4 regions of the Ruegeria sp. BG8 genome follow, and region 3 is predicted to be linked to each of the others. Evidence: riboswitches for the same ligand, from Rfam matches in the RefSeq annotation. Region 3 holds a riboswitch; each other region holds the start of a gene.
The links. Region 3 has a riboswitch for cobalamin ahead of ACR0DG_RS13960 (hypothetical protein). Riboswitches for the same ligand answer to the same signal wherever they lie in the genome.
Positions count from the first base shown of each region.

Region 1: linked by a shared signal. The riboswitch ahead of ACR0DG_RS03480 (CbtB domain-containing protein) and the one ahead of ACR0DG_RS13960 (hypothetical protein) in region 3 are both predicted to bind cobalamin.
Region 2: linked by a shared signal. The riboswitch ahead of ACR0DG_RS03410 (DUF1636 family protein) and the one ahead of ACR0DG_RS13960 (hypothetical protein) in region 3 are both predicted to bind cobalamin.
Region 4: linked by a shared signal. The riboswitch ahead of ACR0DG_RS12490 (DUF1636 family protein) and the one ahead of ACR0DG_RS13960 (hypothetical protein) in region 3 are both predicted to bind cobalamin.

Region 1 covers NZ_JBQFSZ010000001.1:683,536-689,288, forward strand. The annotation lists gene ACR0DG_RS03465 (cobyrinic acid a,c-diamide synthase CobB) at 1-751, shown strand, start outside; gene cobA (uroporphyrinogen-III C-methyltransferase) at 748-1,476, shown strand; gene cobF (precorrin-6A synthase (deacetylating)) at 1,469-2,212, shown strand; cobalamin riboswitch at 2,256-2,463, shown strand; gene ACR0DG_RS03480 (CbtB domain-containing protein) at 2,500-2,670, shown strand; gene ACR0DG_RS03485 (CbtA family protein) at 2,675-3,373, shown strand; gene ACR0DG_RS03490 (hypothetical protein) at 3,440-3,934, shown strand; gene ACR0DG_RS03495 (DUF1636 family protein) at 3,931-4,341, opposite strand; gene ACR0DG_RS03500 (DUF302 domain-containing protein) at 4,411-4,869, shown strand; gene ACR0DG_RS03505 (thiamine pyrophosphate-binding protein) at 4,948-5,753, shown strand, end outside.
Region 2 covers NZ_JBQFSZ010000001.1:670,069-675,821, reverse strand. The annotation lists gene cobN (cobaltochelatase subunit CobN) at 1-2,447, opposite strand, end outside; gene cobW (cobalamin biosynthesis protein CobW) at 2,451-3,506, opposite strand; gene ACR0DG_RS03410 (DUF1636 family protein) at 3,503-3,883, opposite strand; cobalamin riboswitch at 3,977-4,182, opposite strand; gene ACR0DG_RS03405 (NAD(P)-dependent oxidoreductase) at 4,310-5,284, shown strand; tRNA gene ACR0DG_RS03400 (tRNA-Cys) at 5,328-5,401, opposite strand; gene ACR0DG_RS03395 (protein-L-isoaspartate O-methyltransferase family protein) at 5,630-5,753, shown strand, end outside.
Region 3 covers NZ_JBQFSZ010000006.1:165,228-170,980, reverse strand. The annotation lists gene ACR0DG_RS13975 (bifunctional 2',3'-cyclic-nucleotide 2'-phosphodiesterase/3'-nucleotidase) at 7-1,875, shown strand; RNA gene ffs (signal recognition particle sRNA small type) at 1,915-2,013, shown strand; gene ACR0DG_RS13965 (alpha/beta hydrolase family protein) at 2,020-2,901, opposite strand; cobalamin riboswitch at 3,039-3,257, shown strand; gene ACR0DG_RS13960 (hypothetical protein) at 3,343-3,747, shown strand; gene ACR0DG_RS13955 (protein-tyrosine phosphatase family protein) at 3,749-4,246, opposite strand; gene ACR0DG_RS13950 (DNA polymerase III subunit gamma/tau) at 4,406-5,753, shown strand, end outside.
Region 4 covers NZ_JBQFSZ010000005.1:240,143-245,895, forward strand. The annotation lists gene ACR0DG_RS12475 (FecCD family ABC transporter permease) at 1-823, opposite strand, end outside; gene ACR0DG_RS12480 (ABC transporter substrate-binding protein) at 834-1,781, opposite strand; gene ACR0DG_RS12485 (ABC transporter ATP-binding protein) at 1,778-2,584, opposite strand; gene ACR0DG_RS12490 (DUF1636 family protein) at 2,581-2,937, opposite strand; cobalamin riboswitch at 3,039-3,248, opposite strand; gene ACR0DG_RS12495 (bifunctional enoyl-CoA hydratase/phosphate acetyltransferase) at 3,425-4,819, shown strand; gene ACR0DG_RS12500 (acetate/propionate family kinase) at 4,812-5,753, shown strand, end outside.

The DNA.
Region 1 (5,753 bases), on a different contig from region 3:
GGAGCGGCATCTTGGTCTGATTCAAGCGGTCGAGCATCCCGATCTGGAGAGCGCAATCGTGGGCTACGCCGCGTTCTTGCGGGAACATGTGGATCTTGAAGCAATCAAGCGGGCGGCTTCCTCAGGCCCGGTGGGGCCATCGTCAGCCGCGCTGCCGCGCCCGCCTGCCCAACGGATTGCACTGGCCAGAGACGCCGCGTTTTCGTTTACCTACCCGCATTTGCTGGAAGGTTGGCGCGCGGCGGGCGCAGAAATTTTGCCTTTTTCCCCGCTCGCTGACGAAGCCCCTGCCCAAGACGCGGATCTGGTTTGGTTGCCAGGCGGTTACCCAGAGCTTCATGCAGGCCCCTTGGCAGCCGCAAGCACATTCCAAAGCGGTTTGCGCGCACATGCAGCAACCAAGCCCGTCCACGGCGAATGCGGCGGTTACATGGCTTTGGGTCAAGCGCTGATCGACAAGGACGGTGTTCAACATCAGATGGCGGGTCTGTTGGGGCTGGTCACCTCATACCAGAAGCGCAAATTCAACCTTGGCTATCGCAAGGCCGAGTTGCTGACCGAGATGCCGGGTTTCAAAGCGGGAAGCGCCTTGCGCGGGCATGAGTTTCACTATTCTTCGATCATCGAACAACCCGACGCCCCGCTTGCACGTGTTTTTGATGCGGAAGGTGCTGAAGGACCCCAGACTGGGTCGCGGCGAGACAACGTTACCGGTACGTTTTTTCACCTGATCGCAGAGGCCACGGCATGAGTGGTTTTGTCTCGTTCATCGGCTCGGGCCCGGGTGATCCCGAATTGCTTACGCTGAAGGCAGTGGACCGGATGCAAAAGGCGGATGCGGTGCTGTTCGATGATCTCAGCAGCGGCCCGATCCTGACGCATGCGCGCAGCGATGCGGATCTGGTGGGTGTCGGAAAGCGTGCGGGCCGACCCTCGCCCAAACAGGATCATGTCAGCCGGCTGCTGGTCGACTATGCAATGACCGGTCAACGTATCGTACGGCTTAAATCCGGTGACGGAGGGATGTTCGGGCGCCTTGAGGAAGAGCTGGTTGCCCTGCGCGCCGCCGGAATCGCGTACGAAATCATTCCGGGAATCCCGTCGGCGGTCGCCGCGGCAGCTGCCGCAGGTATTCCGCTAACCCGGCGCTTGACGGCACGGCGCGTGCAGTTTGTAACCGGCCATGACGTCAGTGGTAAACTACCCCAGGACCTGAACCTGCCAGCGTTGGCCGACCCGGACGCAACCACCGTGGTCTTCATGGGAAAACGTACCTTTCCTTTGCTGGTCCAAGCACTGAACGAGCATGGGCTGCCTTTGGACACCCCAGCCTTGATGGCCGAGTCTGTGTCAACACCAGACCAAAAGCTGCACCGCGCAACGGTCGGAGCGTTGTCCGACAAACTAAGTTCCGAGATCGGCACCGCCCCTGCATTGATCCTGTATGGCCCGTTGGCAGAGTTCGACAATGTATGACCTGACACTGGTCGGTATCGGCACCGGCAACCCCGATCACGTGACGTTTCAAGGCGCGAAGGCTATTCGGGCCGCAGATTTGATCCTTATTCCGCGAAAAGGTGAAAACAAGGCCGATCTGGCAGGGCTTCGGGAAGAGATCATCGCGCAGGTGACCGAAACTCCGCAAACGATCGCTTATTTCGACATTCCCAAGCGCCGGTCGGATGACGGATACCTGCGGGGCGTTGACGAATGGCACGATGCCATTGCGTTGCGTTGGCAAGACGCGATTGCGGCCCATCCTAAGGCGCGCCACGTTGCATTGCTGATTTGGGGGGACCCCTCGCTCTACGACAGTTCCTTGCGAATCGCGTCTCGGCTGCAACCGCAGCCGTCGACACGTGTGATCCCCGGAATCACGGCGCTTCAGGCGCTTACCGCGGCCCATGCGATCCCGATCAATGATCTGGGTGCGCCGTACGTTGTTACAACCGGGCGACGCATCCGCGAAGAGGGTTGGCCCGACGCCACCGCCAAGGTCGCCGTCATGCTGGACGGAGAATGCTCGTTCCAAAGCCTTGAGATGGCAGAGTTTGACATCTGGTGGGGCGCTTACGTTGGGATGAAGGAAGAAATCCTGATCAAAGGACAATTGTCCGAAGTTGCACAGCAGATCCTGGAAACCCGAGCCCGCGCCCGAAGCCAGCATGGCTGGATCATGGACATCTATCTTTTAAAAAAGCGCGTGAACTGACCAAAAATGTCGCAATTGGCGATTGCGCCAGCGCACCTCTAAGGGCTAAATGAATGGGTCTGGTCCTGCCGGAGATACTGGTAGGCTAAGAGGGAATGTGGTGCGATCACGCCAATGGTCAACTCCACAGCCGCCCCCGCGACTGTAAGCGGAGAGCCCCTGTTCAACCAGCCACTCCTGATTTTCAGGGGGAAGGCGAACAGAGGCACTGACCCGCGAGCCAGGAGACCTGCCGGGCAACGTATTGAAACACCGGCCGTCGGGTGCGGCGGCAAAGGAGAACTAGAATGGCGACTCAAACAGCAACCGCATCGGCCTCACGCGCTGGCATTCTGCCCGTTATGTTCGCAGTGGTTTTGGGCCTGGGTATTATCACGCTGACCGGTCACGTTCAGGCAGCCGCCCTGCATGACGCTGCTCATGACGTGCGTCACGCGACCGGCTTCCCCTGCCACTAACACCATGTTTAGCCGCATTTTGACCAGCGCGTTGTTCGCTGGTGCTGCAGCGGGGCTGATTGCCGCCTTGCTGCAGTTGGTTTTTGTGCAACCTGTTCTACTGCACGCCGAACTCTATGAGTCGGGCGAATTGGTGCATTTTGGCGCTGCCCCGGTTTCAGCCCATCCCGAGTTGCCCGGTATGTTTTCGGAACTGTTCCGCGACGCGCTGAGTGTCATTTTCACAATGCTCACCTACACGGGGTATGCGCTGTTGATGGTCGCGCTTATGTCGGTTGCAGAAGGCAACGGTCACAAGATTGACGGACGCACAGGCGTTCTGTGGGGTTTGGCCGGTTTCATCGCCTTCCATCTGGCCCCTGGCTTTTCTCTGGCACCCGAAGTTCCCGGCGTAGCCGCGGCGGACGTATACGCGCGTCAGGTTTGGTGGTTTGCCACTGTCGCAGCCGCAGTTGTGGCATTGTGGCTGATCGCGTTCGGCAGCAACCTTGTAAGCTACCTGATCGCGGCTGCCCTTTTCGTTGCCCCTCACCTTATTGGTGCACCGGAACCCGATGTCTTCACAGGCCCGGTACCGACCGAGATTGGCGCTTTGTTCGCCGCGCGCGCCTTTGGCATCGGTCTGGTGGCCTGGGTGCTGGTTGGCGCATTCGCGGGCTATTTCTGGCAACACGAAGGTCAACGCGCAGAAGCAACGGCCTGATTTAATTCCGCTTTGACGCGCCGGGTCCTGCCCGGCGTGTCTATGTTTGCATGCAAGGAACACGAAATGGCACGCTCACTTGCCCTTTTCGCAATCGGCTTGGTCTTTGGCAGCGGCGCGGGATTTGTTGTCGCCGCCGCAAACGGGGTCACCTTTGATGGGCACGACCACAGCGATCCTGCCCACCATGGGGCTTCGCATTCCGAAGCAGCGGCCCACGATCATTCGACCGCCATCAACCTACCCGCCGGCGCAGACGCACCCGGTTTGGAAATCGCATTGACGCAAGATCCGTTGGCCGGTTGGAACCTGCAAGTCGTACCCCGGAACTTCCGGTTCTCGCCCGAGAATGCCTCGGCCCAGGATATCCCCGGCGAGGGTCACGCGCATGTCTATGTCAATGGACAGAAACTGGCCCGGCTATACGGAAACTGGATGCATATTGATCAGCTTCCGAAGGGAGAGGTCGAGGTTTCAGTTTCCCTGAACGCCAACGGTCACAGCCCTCTGATGGTGGACAACGTACCGGTCAGTGCCGCCGTTACCGTTCAGGTCGACTAAAGCGCAGGAATGCGCGCGCGCAAGCACATTCGAAGGCGACCGCATGGCCGGGCGTCTTCGATCCAGCCCTTGGGGCTGTCCAGATATGCCTGACAGGTCGCTGCAATGTCATCTGCATCAGTCGTTACGTTGACACCAGAAAAGACATAGGTCGCCCGCCCCTCTGCCTGCATCGCCAAAGCAACAGGCTCGGCACATCCGCTGAAGCAGGCGTGCTCGGTCACTTCGACCTGCTCTGCCAGCGCCAAGTGCTCCAGGGCCTGTTTTATGGATAGCTCTTCCACCTCCCGATCCCGGGCACCAGAACAGCTGCTGCAGATCAACAGGCGCATTGCAACCTGACCTTTCTTTTCATTGCCGGGACGTTTTGCGCCTTTCGCAGCGCGCGGGCAATCCTGAATACGCACAAGATTGTGAGTGCGCGAAATCTCTGTTTCTGGCAATTATCACCCAGCTTCACCAAAGGAGATAGCGATATGAAGGCGTTTTGGACGACTCTCGCGTTTTTGGCTATGCCAGCATGGGCTGATGAGCCTCTGTCGGGATGGGCCGTGTATCCAACCGGTAAAAGCTATAATGAGTTGGTGGAAGATACGAAAGCGGCAGTTAAGAAAAACGGTTTGATCGTTGTCACACAGGCCGGGCCGACCAAAGCCGCTGCGTCCCGTGGAATCACGATACCGGGTAACCGCGTCATTGGTGCGTTTAACAACGATTATGCAGTGCGTGTGCTTGAAACCTCGGTGAATGCGATGATCGAAGCGCCAATTCGGTTTTACGTGACCGAAAACGACGATGGCACGGCAACTTTGTCGTATAAGACTCCAAGCTTTGTTTTTGCGCCCTATGTCTACGAAGGTGGGGAGCCCCTGCGCGACATAGCGGAAGAACTGGATGGCAAGTTCCAATCCATCGCCGAAACTGCAGTCAAATAGTCACACTGGCGTGATCCGACTTGCGTCTGAGGCTGTCCTCCGCAATCTGCAGTGAAACAATTCTTCGGAGCACGACTGATGCAAGACCTCTCGCCCCGCGCTGCGGATCTGCTGGCCCAACGTTTGTACGAGGCCGGATGCCGTCACGCATTTGGTATGCCCGGTGGTGAGGTACTGACCCTGGTCGATGCGTTGGAGCAGGCCGGTATTCAGTTCCACCTGACCAAGCACGAGAACGCGGCTGGTTTCATGGCCGAGGCAGTGCATCACCGGGATGGGGCCCCTGCCATTCTGGTGGCGACATTGGGCCCCGGCGCGATGAATGGCATCAACGTGGTCGCCAATGCGTTGCAAGATCGCGTACCGATGATTGTGCTGACAGGTTGCGTGGACGCCGACGAAGCACTGACCTACACGCATCAGGTGATGGACCACGCGCAGGTCTACCGCTCGATCACCAAAGGTACCTTCACGCTAACGGCCAAAGGTGCAGATATCATTGCTGACAAAGCAGTGACACTTGCAAACCAGCCTCGCCCGGGGCCGGTGCATATCGATGTGCCGATCTCGGTCGCGGACACCCGTGTCTCAGGGGTCAAGCTGCGCCGCCGGGCAAAGATCGCCGCCGTGGCCCCAGAAGGCAATTGCGTCGAAAAAGCCCGACGGTGGGTGGCACAAGCCGAACGTCCGATCGCAATCATTGGGCTGGATGTGCTGTATGACGATTCACGCAACGTCGTGCAGGCGTTTCTAGAGCATTTTGGCATCCCGTTCGTCACCACTTACAAAGCAAAAGGGATTATCCCCGAGGATCATCCGCTTTGTCTGGGTGGCGCAGGTCTTTCGCCATTGGCCGACAAGCACCTCGTTCCGCTGGTCGAGCA
Region 2 (5,753 bases), on a different contig from region 3:
ATGGGCAGAACCTCGATGCCCGAGACGCGCTCGGACCCCTTATCCCAGATCGGTTTGACGCCCAGCAGATGCAGCGCCATGGCGAATTCTTCGCCCGCCGTGCGCATGGTGGCCGAACCCCAGAGATCGACGATCAGCCCCTTGGGATAATCGCCTTCCTCTTGCAGATGCCGCCGCACCAGTTCCTCAGCCAGTTTCACGCCTTGGGTATAAGCCGCGCGGGTCGGGACCGAGCGTGGGTCGGTGGTATAGAGGTTCCGCCCCGTCGGCAGCACGTCCGAGCGCCCGCGATAGGGCGAACCGGACGGCCCGGCCTCAATCCGTTTGCCTGCCAGCGCAGCCAGCAAGCCCTCGCGCTCGGCATGGGCCGATGGCGCAGGGTCGAAATTGCCGGTGACTTGCGGAACCCGACCAAAGATGTGCAGCCCGTCGCCGAACTGGCTTTCCTTGATGTCACAGACGAAGCGGTCGATGCGCGTGATCGCCTCGGCGGTGCAAGTGGCCTGATCCAGCCCCAGATCATTTTCCAGCCCAATGGCTTGCGCCTCATCCCGGATGTCTTCCTGCAAGCGGTCGCGGCGCTTGGGGTCCAGACCGTCAGCGTTCGAGAATTCGTCCAGCAGGGATTCCAGCCGCACCATGCGATCTGGCGTACCGCTTTCCTTCAGGGCAGGTGGGATATGGCCCAGCGTAACGGCTCCGATCCGGCGTTTGGCCTGCGCGGCCTCGCCGGGGTCGTTGACGATGAAGGGGTAGATCACGGGCAGATCGCGGATCAGCGCCTCGGGCCAGCATGTGTTGGACAGGGCGACCGATTTGCCCGGCAGCCATTCCAGCGTGCCATGCGCACCGATATGGATCAGCGCATCCGCGTCCAGCCCTTTGCGGAGCCACAGGTAAAAGGCCACGTAACTGTGGCGCGGGGTGCGGGACAGGTCGTGATAGTCATCATCGCGCATCTCGGGCGTGCCGCGTTCAGGTTGCAGCGCAACCAGTGCCTTGCCGCGGCGCAGCGCCGTGAACTCAAATACGTTGTCGCGGAAGGCTGGGTCGTCCTCGGGTCGCCCCCAGACGGTTTGCAGATCAGCGCGCATCTGTTCAGGCAGGTTTGCCAGCGCGACGAGGTAGTCCTGCAGAGGCCATGTAATCCGAGCATCCAGCAATGTGTCGGCAATTGGCTCTGCCGGTGCTGTGGAATAGCCTTCGCTTTGCAGATCGGACAGAATGGCCTCGGCTGAGGCGAGTGCGTCCAGACCGACCGCGTGGGCCATCTGCCAATCCTTGCCCGGGTAGGTGGACAACACCAACGCGGGTACCTGTTCCGACTTTGGCTTGTCATATAGCTTCAACCAGCCGGTAACGCGGTCGATGATGGCTTCGATCCGCTCCTCCTCGGCGCGATGTGCGAAACGGGAGTATTCCAGATGCGGGTCACGCTTTCCGGGCTCTTTGAACGAGGCGATGCCAGCCGAAATCCGACCGTCCACCTCGGGCAGTACCACGTGCATGGCAAGGTCGGCGGGAGACAGGCCGCGTTCGGCCTCGGCCCAGGCTTTGCGGCGTGAGGTGGCAAGCGCGACCTGGAACACTGGCACGTTGGCTGCATCCAGAGGAGAGGTGCCGGATGCACCTTTGCCCGAGAATGAAGTCGCGTTGATGATCGCCGAGGGCTTCAGCGCCGTCAGGGTTTCACGCAACCAATCCGCCGCGGCCGGGGCTTTCAGCGACGGCGCAAACATGCCAAGCGCATTGAGCCCACGCGCGCGCAAATTGCGGATCAGGGTTGCAACCGGGGCGGTGTCGGCTGAGGTCAGATAGGCGCGGTAAAATGTAACGACGATGGTTTTTCCGGCATTCGTGACTGCGCTCTCCACCGGGATCACGCCGCGATCCGGGCACCATGCGCCGCATTCGGGGATCGTCTTGGCCCCCATGACTGGCCCGGCATAAAGCCCTGCGGCCAATGCCATCTGCGCCAGCGCCGCCTGTGCCGCAACTTCGCCGCCTGTATCGCACAGATGCGCCAACCGACGCAGGGTCGAGACGGGCAGGGTGGAGTACTCATCCAGCCGCGTATCCTCGCGCCCGTCGGCGGGCAGCACGGCCAGAGCCAGTCCCTTGGCCTGCGCCAGCGCCAGAACCTGCTGCAATCCGTAGGCCCAATAGGGCACCCCTCCGATCAGGCGGATCAGGATGCCCTTGGCCCCCTCAAGCGTCTGTTCGACATAGGTGTCGACGGACAGGGGATGTTTCAACGCCGTCAGATTGGCCAGCCGCATTGTCGGCAAGCGCCCCTCCGGTCCGCCGCCGCGATGCCAGCCCGCCGCAAAAGCGCCAAGGTCACTGTCCGAAAATGACAGCACCACCAGATCCGCCGGGCTCTGGCCCAGATCGAATGGGGTCTCGGTTTCCTCGAGCCCGTGGCTTTCGCGGAAGACGACGTGCATGGCTTACTCGGCAGCTTCCGGAACACCCGCCAGGATTTCGCGGATTTCAGCCTCTTTGATGTCGTCATGTTCGGCAATCACCACCAGACGCGAGCGGCGTTCTTCGCCGGGCTCCCAGGGGCGGTCGTATTGATGGCGGACGCGCGCGCCTACGGCCTGTACCAGCAGACGCATCGGTTTGCCTTGAACGGCGGCATAGCCCTTGACGCGCAGGATGTTCAGCTCATTGGCCAGACGTTCGATCTTTGCGACCAGATCCAGCGGGTCCGTCTGTTCCGGCAAGTCGACGATGATGCTTTCGAAGTCATCATGCTCGTGATCGTCGTGGCCATCATGATGGCTGGGACGCGCGTCCATGTCATCTTCGGCTGCCGCTTCGAGGCCCAGAACAACGCGCACGTCCACAGCCCCTTCGGCCACTTCAACAACCGGCAAGGGGCGAGGGGCCTCTGCGGCGATGACCTCTTTGGCTTTTGCGATCCCTTCCGGACCGGCCAGATCGGGCTTGGTCAACAGGATAATGTCCGCGCAAGAGATCTGATCCTCGAACACCTCGGACAGCGGCGTTTCGTGATCAATCGAGTCGTCTGCCATCCGCTGGGCATCTACCGCTTCGACATTCGGGGCAAAGCGACCGGCGGCTACGGCCTCGGCATCGGCTAGGGCGATGACACCGTCCACGGTGATTTTCGAACGGATATCCGGCCAGTCGAACGCCTTCAGCAATGGCTTGGGCAGTGCCAGACCAGATGTTTCGATCAGGATATGATCCGGGCGGGGCTCCAGCGCCATCAGCGCTTCGATTGTCGGGATAAAGTCGTCGGCCACGGTGCAACAGATGCAACCGTTTGCCAGCTCCATGATGTTTTCCGCAGGGCAGTCCGGAATGGCGCAGGATTTCAGGATATCGCCATCCACGCCGACATCGCCGAATTCATTGACCACGACAGCCAGGCGCTTGCCCTGTGGGTTCTGCATCAAATGGCGCACAAGCGTGGTTTTTCCCGAGCCCAGAAAGCCGGTGATCACGGTGACGGGGAGTTTTTCGAGATTGCTCATTTCAGGGCTCCAATCGGGGGAATGCGTGAGGCGCAGTTCTTGCGGAAGTGTTCAGGGCGTTCACGCCATTTGACCAAGCCATCCTCGGTGGCCAGATACTTGCTTGCGCCTTCAACGATCACGTCAACATGATCGGTTTCGTTCAGATTCTCGTAGACGAATGTCCAGCGGTCTGGGCCGCCGCGCAAAACGATGGAACAGCCTTGATCGCAATTCGATAGGCATTCAACGGCTTTCAGGGTCACACCCTCGGGCAGTTCGGCTTGTTCCAGTGCTTTATGTAGCAAAGCGCCGGGACGTTGCGCGTCATCCTCGACAGGCAGGCCGCGGCGGCACGTTGTGCAGACCAGCAGCTCAACCGGTGTGGTCTCGGTCATGTCTCTCATCCCCCCAGATCCTTTTGCGGGGGACGGGGTCTCATGCGGGCCACGCGTTGCGACATGGACCCGACACCGGAACACCCCGTCCGGTTTCAACTTCGGCTGTTGGCAGGTCTCCCGGCTTGCGGATGTCAGAGGCCTGGCTCTGGCAGGTGTCCCGCCTTCCCGGCCATTCGGCCAGTGGCTTTGGGCACCCTCTCCGGTCACGGTCGCGGGGGCGGCTGCGTTTGACGGATAACCGCTGACGCATTCCCTTTTCATCTGCCGATGCAGACACCAACGGATGGGACATGCGGCACCGGCAGGTCGCTTGTCAAGCGCGTTGCGCTGATCTGTTGGTGAGTGGGATGAAAAGCGACCTGTCGGCGTCGCTGGGCGGCATGATCTGGTCGGTTTCTCGTGCTGGCATGCCTACGAAATGCGATGACGGAGGCGCAACGAATGAAGGTTGGATTTATCGGACTGGGGAATGTGGGGGGCAAGCTGTCGGGATCGTTGCTGCGCAATGGAATCGACTTGACCGTTCATGACCTGAATTCAACGCTTGTCGAGGCGTTCGTCGCAAAAGGTGCAAAGCCAGCCGAAAGCCCTGCGCAGCTGATGCGGGATTGCGACGCAGTGATCACCTGCTTGCCGTCTCCTGCCGCCTCAGATGCCGTTATGCAAGAGATGTTGCCCGAAGTCGGCCCCGGCAAAATCTGGATGGAGATGTCGACGACCGACGAAGCAGAAGTCAAACGTCTTGGGTCCGAAGTGATCGCGCGCGGCGGTGCCGCAGTGGATTGCCCGGTTTCCGGCGGATGCCACCGGGCGGCGACGGGAAACATCTCGATCTTCGCCGGTTGCGATCGCGAGACCTTTGAAAGAATCCTGCCATTTCTGACCACGATGGGACGCCGCGTTTTACACACGGGCGATCTGGGCTCAGCTTCGGTTCTGAAGGTGCTGACCAACTATCTGGCAACCGCAAACCTGATCACTTGTGCCGAGGCATTGGTCACCGCAAAGGCCGCCGGTATGGACCTGAACACCACGTATGAGGCAATCAAGATCTCATCGGGAACGTCTTTTGTGCATGAAACGGAAAGTCAAGTCATTTTGAACGGGTCACGCGACATCTCATTCACAATGGATCTTGTGAAAAAAGATATCGGTCTTTTTCAGGAAGTGGCTGACCGTGCAGGTGTTCCCTTGGAAATAAACCCTGTCATGATCAATATTTTCGAGGACGGCATCGCCCGGTATGGCGAGCGCGAATTGTCGCCCAACATCATCCGCCGACTTGAGGACGCGACAGGATTGGATATCACAGCCCCCGGTTTCCCGCCCGAGATGGTGGACGACGAACCAGAAGAGGCAGGCTACGAAGTCATCCCAAGTGGACGTGGGGCCGAATGACGCAAGTGGAGCCACGATCCGGCGCTTAGAATTATCGGTGAAGTGGAGGCGAGTACCGGAATCGAACCGGTGTACACGGATTTGCAATCCGCTGCGTCACCACTCCGCCAACTCGCCTTTTCAAGTAAAATCAAATACTTGCCGTGGTGTGACAGGCGTTTTAGCAGCTTTCGTCTGGGGCGTCCAGAGGGTTGAGGGCAAATTTAGACGTATCCGAACACTCGGTGGCTGCGGCGCGTTGAAAAATCTTGTCCGTGCTTGATTAGTTTGATCGACAGGGGCGTTGCCGGTTTTGTCTGGATATGGCACAAGCCACACATCCTAGGGAACAGAACGAGCGACCCAATGACAGATTTCGCAGCCCGGCGCCGCACAATGGTTGATACCCAAATTCGCCCCTCTGACGTAACCAAATTCCCAATCATCGACGCGATGCTGACAGTCCGAAGAGAGAATTTTGTGCCGGACG
Region 3 (5,753 bases):
AGTAGAGTGTTGAATAACTCCTCATCTTCTAAATCGGTGCATGTTCGGATTCTGGGAACGTCAGATTTGCACATGAACGCAACCGGTTTTGACTATTACCGCGACGCTCCTGAACCCACGATCGGCTTTTCCCGAACGGCCACTCTGATCAGGCAAGCCCGGGCAGAGGCAGAGCGCCAAGGCGCGCTGGTTTTGCTTTTTGACAACGGAGATTTCCTGCAGGGCACACCTATCGGCGAATGGGCCGCCCGGCAGAGCGGTACTCAGCACCCTCTGATGCAGGCTTTCGACGCACTGCGCTACGACGCCATCGGATTGGGGAATCATGACTTTGGGTTCGGGCTTGAGGTTCTGGACCGCGTCATCTCTCAGTCTTCTTGTCCCGTGATTTGCAGCAACGCAGACAGGCTTGATCAAAAAAGCAGCTGGGACAAACACGTGATCCTGACGCGAACAGTGCGTTTGAATGGCCGGGACATCCCAATCAAAGTCGGTGTGCTGTCGGTTCTACCCCCCCAAACCGCGCAATGGGAGGCACACCATATTGGCGACCTTGTCCAAATTGATGACATACTGATCCGCGCCCGAAGTACGGCGCGGGCCTTAAAGTCAGCCGAATGTGACATAGTCATAGCCCTTGCGCATACCGGGCTGGGAGAAGTCGAGGCGGATACCAACCTTGAGAACGCAATCATCCCTCTTGCCGCCATCGAACCGATTGACGCGATCATCGCGGGCCATACGCATCTGACGCTGCCCGGCTCGGCACATGACGGGCTGGTGTTCGTGGACAACATTCAAGGGCGGGTTCATGGGAAACCAGTTGTCATGTCAGGCAGCGCAGGGTCACATCTTGGCGTCATTGATCTGACATTGCGCCATGAAGCAAATGACCGATGGACGGTCATAGACCACAGCTCCTATCTGCGCGAAGTTAACCCGGCCACATCGCAAGAACCGATCACGGAAGACCCTGAAATAGTAAAGATTTTTTCAGAAGGCCACGCGCGAACACGCGAACACGCCAATGAAACCGTAGGGCATACCACCACGCATTTGCACAGCTACTTTCGCTTTTGCGCGCAAGATCGCGGGTTGGCGCTGGTTGCGGCGGCGCAGGCCGCAGCACTAAGGGCGCACCTAGTGGGAACGGAATTTGCAACGCTGCCCGTTTTGTCGGCAGTATCTCCTTCGAAGTTTGGTGGCCGGGCTGGACCACGCTGTTTCACGGACATTGCCCCAGGAAAGTTATGCCTGCGCCATGTCGCTGATTTGAACGTCTTTCCAAACCAGATGCAGGCCACAGTAGTAACCGGCCTTCAGATCAGAGATTGGCTGGAGATGTCAGCCGGCGTTTTAAACCAGATGTTGCCTGGGCATCAGACGGAGCTCTTGAGTTCAGTGCGCGCAGGGTACAACTTCGATGTTCTGCACGGCCTGACCTACGAGATCGACCTGTCGAAACCGGCAAGATTCGACGCGAGGGGTAGATTGTTGGCCCCCGATTTCAACCGTATCAAAGATATTCGGTTCAACGGCCGACCAGTCGAGGACAAAGAACGATTCGTTGTCGCCCTGAACAATTACCGGGCCAACGGTGGCGGTCACTTTCCGTTTGTTGGCCGCGCAACGCGTGTTCCGCTGCCGGAACTGCCTATCCAACATATTGTGAGGGATTACCTGAGCGGTGTTTTGCCGCCCGATCCATTGGAAAAAACGCCCCCTGCCTACAGGTTACACCCTGTGCCCGGTGCATATGCGGTATTGAAAACAGGATTGCAGGCGCAGCAACATTTGGATGAGCTAAGCGTTTATGAGCCAGTAATCCTGGATCAGGACAGTGGAGGGTTCCTGATCGTCCGGTTGACGCTCTGACGGGTTGCCAATTGCGCGTTGCGCGCCTATATCGGCTGTCGAGAGGTTGGCGCGGGCGAGCGCCTCGCCAACCTGGTCAGGTCCGGAAGGAAGCAGCCACAACGAGCCCCGCTTGGGTCGATGTCCAACCTCTCACTTAATCCCTTACAAGTCTTTTGTTGTGGACTGCGTTGCAATAAGCCGCAGCCAGACAGCTGCATTTCGACGCGCAAAAGCACCGATATGCCCAACTTGCTTCAAATCGAACTCCTGCGGCGTCAAAAGATGCCGACGCGCGGTCGGACCGTATAGGTCGGCAAGTCGCCAAACGGCCTTGGGTGGGACGGTCTGGTCATCTGCAAAGCTGAACAGATCGACAGGCTTTTGCCATTCGACCCAGCGCGCCTCTGGTAGCGAAGTACCGATATCAGGCACATAGCTATGAGGATCTGTACACCACTTACGCCATTGCCAGTAGACCGGCGCGGGAAGGTCCGTTCCAAAACCCAATGCTTTGCCGGGCAGGTAGCCAAGGGCCTTAACGGTCAATGGCGCATGACCGAACCAGAACAGCGATGCCAACGCCCGATATGGCCAAGGATGATCGTTAAACGTCACAAGCCCCGAGCAGACACAGATCATACGGTCTATAAACTCGATATCGGGTTGAACAGGGCCCAGCATCCCACCCAGAGAATGACCGATGCTCCATTGTTTTGCACGCGGATATCTTTTGCGCATTTCCGCTCGGGCGGCTGGCATATCGGTCAGGGCCCAATCAGCCATCGTCACCTTTGCCTCACGCATGCGGCCCGTCATTGAATGGCCAAACGCGCGATAATCATAGGTCAGACAGGCAATCCCCTGCTCGTCAGCCAGCCAACCCGCAAAATGCTGGTAATAATCACGCGGCACACCAGTCGCACCATGTATGACTACTGCGATCTGCGGGTCGGCAGCCGGCAGGTACAAACGCGCAGACAAATGCGCATCGCCGATCGGGATGCGAAAATCTTCGGTCAGTACCGGTGGCTTGACGTCTAACATGGTGCTGCGTTGGTCATTCTAAACTGCTTAGTTCACCTAAATCGCCATGTTCTATCCTTCGGAGTCAAGACCCACCCTGCTTGACCAAACGTCCACTTGTTTTGGCCACAGTTCGCTTGACTCGGAGGCCATGCACCCGCTAGCGATTGGGTGATGGTTCTTGCCCCGGTTTCGGGGCCGGATGAAAAGGGAACACGGTGCGGTTCACCCGGCGATGCCGGATCAGACCAAATCCGAGACTGCCCCCGCAACTGTAAGCGGTGAGCGAAGCTGAAACACCACTGGCCAGACGGCTGGGAAGGTCAGCAAAGCGACGACCCGCAAGTCAGGAGACCTGCCATCGCACGAAAAACCGAAACTCGGGCGGGGTGTCCGGGCAGGTCTGCAGCATGGCTGAGCTACCTGATCCACACCCTTCGTCCCACGCGCGGAGGGCGCAATATGATCTGGAAGACCAAAACACACGAATACACCGCAACTGTGTGCCAAAAAACCGGCAAACCTTGCCCCGCTTTGGCGCGCATGGCGCGCGCGTTGGCAGAAGCAACGGCAAGCGCTAAACCGGTCACAACAGATGCATTCGAAATCGAAGGCAGCAGCGACCTGTCCCATTGCGCTGCCGGATGCACGGCCCGTTTTCGGGCGTACCCCGCGCAAATCCGGGTGTTCTGCGATACAGACCCGGATGTTTCTACGGACCAACTTGACGGCTACGCAGACATGATGTTCGGAACAGTGTTCACAACCAGACCCGCAGGATTTTTGGTGAACCCGCCATGCGCCATGCTGGAGGTTTCAGCACTTGCGCCTCGGGCTGCATCCACCGAACACCGCGCCAGCGCGTGAATCAACGAGGTGTTTGGGCCGGTTTGCTGGCCCATTTCAACTGTGCATCCGTTTCCACGGCACAGGGGCGAACTGCTCGCAGTCGCGCCAAGGCCTGATCTGGTGGCTCTCCATGTTCAACCAGCAGGCGCATGGCGATCATCCCGGACCGGCCGCATCCGCCCTTACAGTGAACAAGGATGCGTCCTCCGCTTTTCAAAACTGTGGCAAGCTCTGAACACACGTCCTGCCACTGGGCCTCAGTGGCAGGTGATGGTGCGCCGAAATCAACAATGGGCAGGTGTACCCATTTGATTTTGCTCAGCGCCAAATCTGAACTCAGCGAACCGGCACCGCCGTGCTGCAGCTCAGCCTCGGTTGTCATCGACAATACCATATCGGGGTGCCAGGACAGGATCGTCTGAAAATCCTGCGCGTAATTCCCGTCACGACCGGGCAACGGGCTGAACGCAACCATGCCTTCACCCACGTTGACGGGATATATAGCGAACCGCTCCATGTTCTCTCCCTTCGCCTGTGCCTTACGCTGAACCACAGCACAGGGCCGGTGTATCCGCCAATAGACCGGCTGCCAAAGCGAATTTCCTTTCCTGCTGTGGTGGACGCGGGCGGCACGGCTCTCTACGCTGCAATCTGATACGAATCCGACAGAGCAGACATGACCGACAGCCCCAGCCCCGCCTATCAGGTGCTTGCCCGCAAATACCGCCCGGAAACCTTTGCCGACCTTGTGGGTCAGGACGCGATGGTGCGGACGCTGAAAAACGCGTTCGAAGCGGACCGCATCGCGCAAGCTTTTATCATGACGGGTATTCGCGGCACCGGCAAAACCACCACGGCGCGGATCATTGCCAAGGGCATGAACTGCGTTGGACCTGACGGCCAAGGCAAGCCAACCACCGAACCCTGCGGGCAATGTGAGCATTGCGTGGCGATAATGGAGGGCCGCCACGTCGATGTGATGGAGATGGACGCCGCCAGTCGCACCGGTGTGAATGACATCCGCGAGATCATAGACAGTGTGCGGTACCGCGCTGCGTCCGCCCGTTACAAGATCTACATCATCGATGAGGTTCACATGCTGTCGACCAGTGCGTTCAACGCGCTGCTCAAGACACTTGAGGAACCGCCCGAGCATGTAAAGTTCATCTTTGCCACCACCGAGATTCGCAAAGTGCCGGTGACCGTCCTGTCGCGCTGTCAGCGCTTTGACCTGCGGCGGATCGAACCCGAGGACATGATCGGTCTTCTCAACAAAATCGCCTCAGCCGAGAATGCGCAGATCGCCGAAGACGCGCTGGCGCTGATCACAAGGGCGGCCGAGGGCTCGGCACGGGATGCAACCTCACTGCTGGATCAGGCGATCTCACATGGTGCCGGAGAAACCAGCGCCGAACAGGTGCGCGCGATGCTGGGTCTGGCGGATCGTGGCCGGGTACTGGACCTGATAGACATGATCCTGCGTGGTGATGCCTCAGGCGCGCTGGCGGAACTCAGCAGCCAATACGCCGAAGGGGCCGACCCGCTGGCTGTACTGCGCGATCTGGCCGAGATCACCCACTGGGTCTCGGTCGTCAAAATCACCCCTGATGCCGCAGAAGACCCCACGGTGTCCCCCGATGAACGCGCCCGCGGGCAGCAAATGGCCGAGGCCCTGCCAATGCGTGTTCTGACCCGCATGTGGCAGATGCTTCTGAAAGCGCTTGAGGAGGTCTCGGCCGCCCCCAACGCCATGATGGCCGCCGAAATGGCCGTGATCCGCCTGACCCATGTGGCCGACCTGCCCAGCCCGGAAGAACTGATCAAACGGTTGCAGGACGCGCCGCCCCCGCCGCCAAATGGCGGACCCGGCGGCGGAATGCCCGCCCCAACGCACGCCGCACAGGCCCCGGTGGCCACCGCCTATGCAGCGCCCGCGCGCGGCGGGGCCTGTGCCCCGACAGCAGCACTGGCGCAGGATGTGCAGACGGCTCTGGCGCGGTATCCCAGCTTTGAACACGTGGTCG
Region 4 (5,753 bases), on a different contig from region 3:
GACCCGCGATGCCGCGAGCAATGTGCGGCACCATCAGGCCCACGAATCCAATAACGCCCGCTACTGACACAAATGCAGCCGTCGCCAGTGCCGCAACGAAGAACATCTTGAACCTCAACCCCTGAACCGGAACGCCCAATGTCGTTGCCGTAAGATCACCGGTGAGCAAAGCGTCCAGCCAACGCCCTCGGTAAAGCGCGTATGCCAGAACCAGCAGCAAACCGGCGCAAACCAATGGAAACATCTCCCATCTGGCCAGACCGAGACCACCCAGCATCCAGAAAATCACAGAATGTGCCGCGCGATTGTCTCCAGCAAAAATCAAATAATTGGTTACTGCGGAAAAAAGAAATGACACCGCGAGCCCGGCCAATATCAGTTTTTCGGGTGCGCTGGTGCGTAAGCCATGCACCAAAGCCAGCACGATGCCAGAGGCCACCGACCCTCCGCAAAAGGCGGCCAGAGGCAAAGTCCAGACCCCAAGAATATCGCCGGTAACGGTGATGACAAACACAGCCCCTGCCGCCGCACCGGAAGACAGCCCGAACAAAAACGGATCGGCCAGGTCGTTTCTCGTGGTGGTTTGCAACACTACACCGACGACGCCGAGGCCCGCGCCAATAACCGCCGCGAAAAGAGCCCGCGGTAAGCGCAGATCGAACACGATGCGATGAAGGGGGGACATTTCGCCAACTGACAGACCGGTTCCCAACAGAATGGCATCGAAAGTCTCCGACACAGGTATGTGGGTCGTTCCGTAGACTGTTGAAACCAACAAGAGGGCCGCCAGAATAGCCGCCCCCCCAAGCAGTGTCAGACCCAAACGCCCCAACTTAATTCAGTTCAGGATGCATGGCCCGCGCCATTTTCGAGATTGCCTCGATATTTGCGGGTCCGGGTGTCAGTTCCTCGTAACGCAAGCCGATCCAGCGTTTGTTTTTCACGGCATCGGTTAGGGACATAACAGGGTGTTCTTGAAGAAACTTGAACGTGTCTTCGGCACCGTTTCCTGTTTGATAGTCCAACAGGACAAGGAATTCTGGGTTGGCGGCGGCCACAGTCTCCCATGACGTGCGACCCCAACTGGTGTCCATGTTATGGATTACGTTTTCTCCACCCGCCGCCGCAATCATGGCATCCGGTATTGCAAATTTACCTGCGGTAAATGGCGCGTCTGCCGGACCATCCAGAAGAAAGACGCGAGGTTTTGTAAGACCCGCCGTTTGTGCTTGGATTTTGGCAAGCTCATCTTTCCAATCTCGAACCAAGGTTTCAGCTTTTTCTTCGACATGCATCACTTGCCCCAGGCGCAATATGTCGTTGAACAAAAGGTCCATGCTGGCCACCGGACGGTCTTTGTTGATGTGAACACAGCTTTCCGTCAGGATCATTGTCTTGATCCCGAACGGCGCCAAAGTGTCTGGTGTCACCTCGCCACCAGGTCGCATGCCATAGTACCATCCGGCAAAAAACAGGTCTGGCTCTGCCGCTACCAGATTTTCGATGGTGGGATATTTCGGAGCAAGTTCGGGAATGTCACCTCGCAGTGTGTCGAACTCGGGGCTTGTCTTATACCAACCGGTAATACCAGTAAGACCCACGATTTTATCTTGCAGACCCAATACAAAAGCCATGTCGGTCATATTCATATCATGAACAACCAGACGTTCGGGTTGTGTTTCGAACACAAGCGGTTCGCCGCAATTGTCGACGGTGATTTCATGCGCTGCAACACCGCCTGTCATGGCTGCAATCAAAGCCATAGACACAACTAGTTTCATTCAGGGGAACTCCGGTTAGAATTTGAAACAGAGGATTTTCGGATATCGAGCGCCGGGATCTCGCGCCCTTCGTGGTGAAAGCGCAGGTACTCAACGCCAAAGGTGTCACGTACCCGCTCAGCTGTCAGAACGTCGGCCACTGCACCAAACCCGGACAGCCTCGCAGATTTCATCAATGCCACATGGGTGGCGAACTCAGGGATCATGACCAGATCATGAACGATCATCACCACGGTGATTCCAAGATCTGCAATCAAGGAAAGCATTCGACCCTTGGCGTCCGGATCCAGATGGTTTGTCGGCTCGTCCAGAAACAAAAGCGACGGTCTTTGTGCCAGCGCACGCGCAATATGCGCCCGTTGGCGTTCACCACCGGACAAAACGGCCATACGCTTGTTCGCCAACGCGGTCAGACCAGTACGATCGAGAATGCGGTCTAAATCCCGTGCGTGCTGATCGACAGAGCGGTCTGCCTGGATCGGTATCTGGCCCAAAGCAACATAGTCTTTAAGGAACAAGCGGCCGTCGGGCAGCTCTTGCTGGCTGACAACTGCGATCATCCTTGCCCGTTCGACCGCCGACAATGCGCGAAGACTGCGCCCTTTGATTTCTATAGCGCCGTGAACCAGCGTCTCTGCGCCACATAGCAGGTTCAAGAGTGTGGTTTTGCCCGCGCCATTGGGCCCCGCAATTGCAAGGATAGAGCCTTCCTCAAGGTCGAATGAAACATCCTGCAGCAACGCCTCATCGGATTGGGCAAAATAGCTTACGTCACTGGCCTGCAAAAAGGTTTTCAGGTTCATTTCTTGGGCCTCATGACCAACGCTGGCAAGCGCGCCAGCGTCTTTTTGTATAGGGCGGCAGGTCGATCTGAGGCGTTTGTCCAACCGTCGACGCTTTTATCATATTGGCGCGCAAATTCGGCCAGAGCATTAAGGTCCTGCGCTGTTTCAATTCCCCCAAAGAGGTAATGTGCTTTTCCGTTTCCTTGAAATCCAACCGTGGTTGGGGATGCACATCCGGCCATGCAATCGACGGTTCGGATGACAAAACTGTTGGGAAGTTCCGGGCGCAAAGCCGCTGCAATTGCGTCGGCGTTCACTGTCCCGCGACAGGTTGAGCATACCAAAAGAACGTGATCTGCCGCGTTAGACATGGCACAGCCTGCTGAACGCCCGTGAGCCGGGCGATTTGGAAACGATGCCAGCCGGCGTATGCAGCGCCATGATGCCTCCTTCCAGGACACCCCGCCCCGGGTTGGTTACACTTGAGATGGCAGGTCTCCTGACTTGCGGATCAAAGCTATGCCACCCTTCCCGGCCCAATTGGGCCAGTGGGAAATTGGCGTCGCTCACCGCTTACAGTTGCGGGGGCAGTTACGGATTTGGCCCGAGTTCTCGCGCCTCACCGTATTCCCTTTTCATCCCTTGGGCTCAGCCTTTGGGAACCATCTGTCGCGTCATTGCCCGAGATCGTATTTCTGGTCAATACGAAAACAGACGTAATCGAATTGTCGCAATTTCATGGGAATTAGTTATGGCGCTTGACCTGACTGACCCGAAGCCTACAACGGCGGCGACCTCTCAATTCCAGATCAGCGTTCCTTGCAACAGACCCGCTGCCAACAGCAAAGCTGACAGATCATGAAGATATTGGAAAATCGGACCTTTTCACAGCTGAACGTCGGAGATCAGGCGCAGTTGACGCGGTTGTGCACAGTAGACGACCTATATGCCTTTGCGTCAGCATCGGGCGATCACAACCCGCTGCACCTTGCTGCCTATGACGGGGATGGGGATGGGAGACCAGAAGCGATCGCCCCCGCGCTTTGGCCAGCAGCACTTATTGCCGCTGTTCTTGGCAATATCTTACCGGGCGCCGGTACACAGACCCGTCGCGTGGACTTAACGTTTCACGCGCCAGTGGTAGCCGGTGATGAGCTGACGGCCTTTGTCACAGTCGCTGAAAAGCGCGACGACGGCGATTTGGTATGCACAACAGAAGTACACCGAGTGGGCGATAACATTCAGGTGCTAAGCGGTTCTGTTCAGGTTACGCCGCCGACCCAACACATGGAATTCGACTCGGTCGAAGTGCCGGGGCTTGTGGTACAGCGGCATCGCCACTTTGATGCTCTGCTCGAACAAGCCCGACCGCTGGAGCCTATGCCAACTGCCGTGGTGGCGCCCGAGGATCCAAATTCGCTTGGGGGTGCGCTGCTTGCCTATTCCAACGGGATCATTTTACCCATTCTAGTGGGCGATCCAGACAGAATTGCCAAGGCTGCCGCAGAGTTGGATGCCGATTTGGACGGGATCGAAATCGTCGAGGCAACTACCCACAGGTTGGCAGCACACCGTGCGGTTGATCTTGTTTTCGAGGGGCGTGCGCAGACGTTGATGAAGGGATATCTTCATACGGATGAACTGCTGCACGCCGTCTTGCGCCGTGAAAAAGGGCTGCGCACCGGGCGGCGCTTGTCACATGTTTTCGTTATGGACGTTCCCGGCATGTCGCGCCCGATCATGGTTACAGACGCTGCGGTAAACATCGCGCCGGAATTGGAAACCAAAGCGGATATCGTCCAGAACGCAATTCATCTGGCCCATTCGATCGGAATCCAGACACCCAAGGTTGGCGTTTTGTCTGCTGTGGAAACCATAAACCCGCACATGCCGTCATCAGTTGATGCGGCGCTTTTGTCCAAGATGGCTGAGAGGGGTCAAATTACCGGCGGTCTGGTGGATGGCCCCTTGGCGATGGACAACGCGATTGACCTGAACGCTGCCCGAACCAAGGGGATCAAATCCGAGGTTGGCGGCGCAGCCGATATTCTTGTCGCCCCGAATATCGAGGCGGGGAACATGGTGGCCAAACAGCTGACCTTTATTTCTCACGCCGAAGCTGCAGGTATCGTTCTCGGGGCTGCTGCGCCGATCATTCTGACGTCTCGATCGGACGATGACGCATCGCGCTTGGCATCCTGCGCGGTGGCCGCACTACACGCAGTTGCAACGAAGGGTATAATTCATGGCTGATCACGTATTGGCGTTGAACGCCGGTTCTTCCTCATTGAAATTCGCATTGTACGAATTGGTCGAAGATAACCGCCCAAGCATGCGATGGCGGGGTCAGATTGAACGGCTTGGGGATGCACCGCGCTTGATGGCGCAGTCCGCGGGTGGCCGGTCGATCAACCGACCATTGGCGAATACCAAAACACATGACGAAGCGATCCATGCGTTCCTTGAGACAGCGCGGGAATATCTGCCAGATATCCATGTCCGGGCCATCGGACACCGGGTTGTCCACGGCGGTACGATCTATTCTGAGCCCGTTTTGATTGACGACGCTGTCATCGAAACCCTAAGCAGCTTCATCCCATTTGCACCTCTGCATCAGCCCTACAGCCTTGCCGGCATCCGTGCCGCAAGCGCGGCTTTTCCGGGCACCACTCAGATCGCTTGCTTTGACACAGCGTTTCACCGCACGCACCCGTGGGTTAACGATACGTTCGCGCTGCCGCAAAGTTACTATGAAAAAGGGGTAAGGCGGTACGGATTCCACGGTCTCAGCTATGACTATGTCTCGCAAAAGCTTAAGGAAATCGCGCCGGGCCTCTATGACGGTCGGGTCGTTATCGCGCATCTTGGCAATGGCGCTTCCATGTGTGCGGTATCGGGCGGGAGGGCCGTCGCGTCGACCATGGGCTTTTCGGCTTTGGACGGTTTGCCCATGGGTACACGCAGTGGGCAGCTTGATCCGGGTGTCGTGCTGTACATGATGCAACAAGACGGAATGACCGCTGACGAAATCGCTGAGGTGCTTTATCGTAAATCCGGTTTGTTGGGGTTGTCTGGCATATCTTCGGATATGCGCACTTTGCTTGCTGCAGATGCGCCCGAAGCGCGCAATGCCATTGATTATTACGTCTTCCGCATTCGCCGCGAGCTTGGAGCGTTGTCAGCCGCG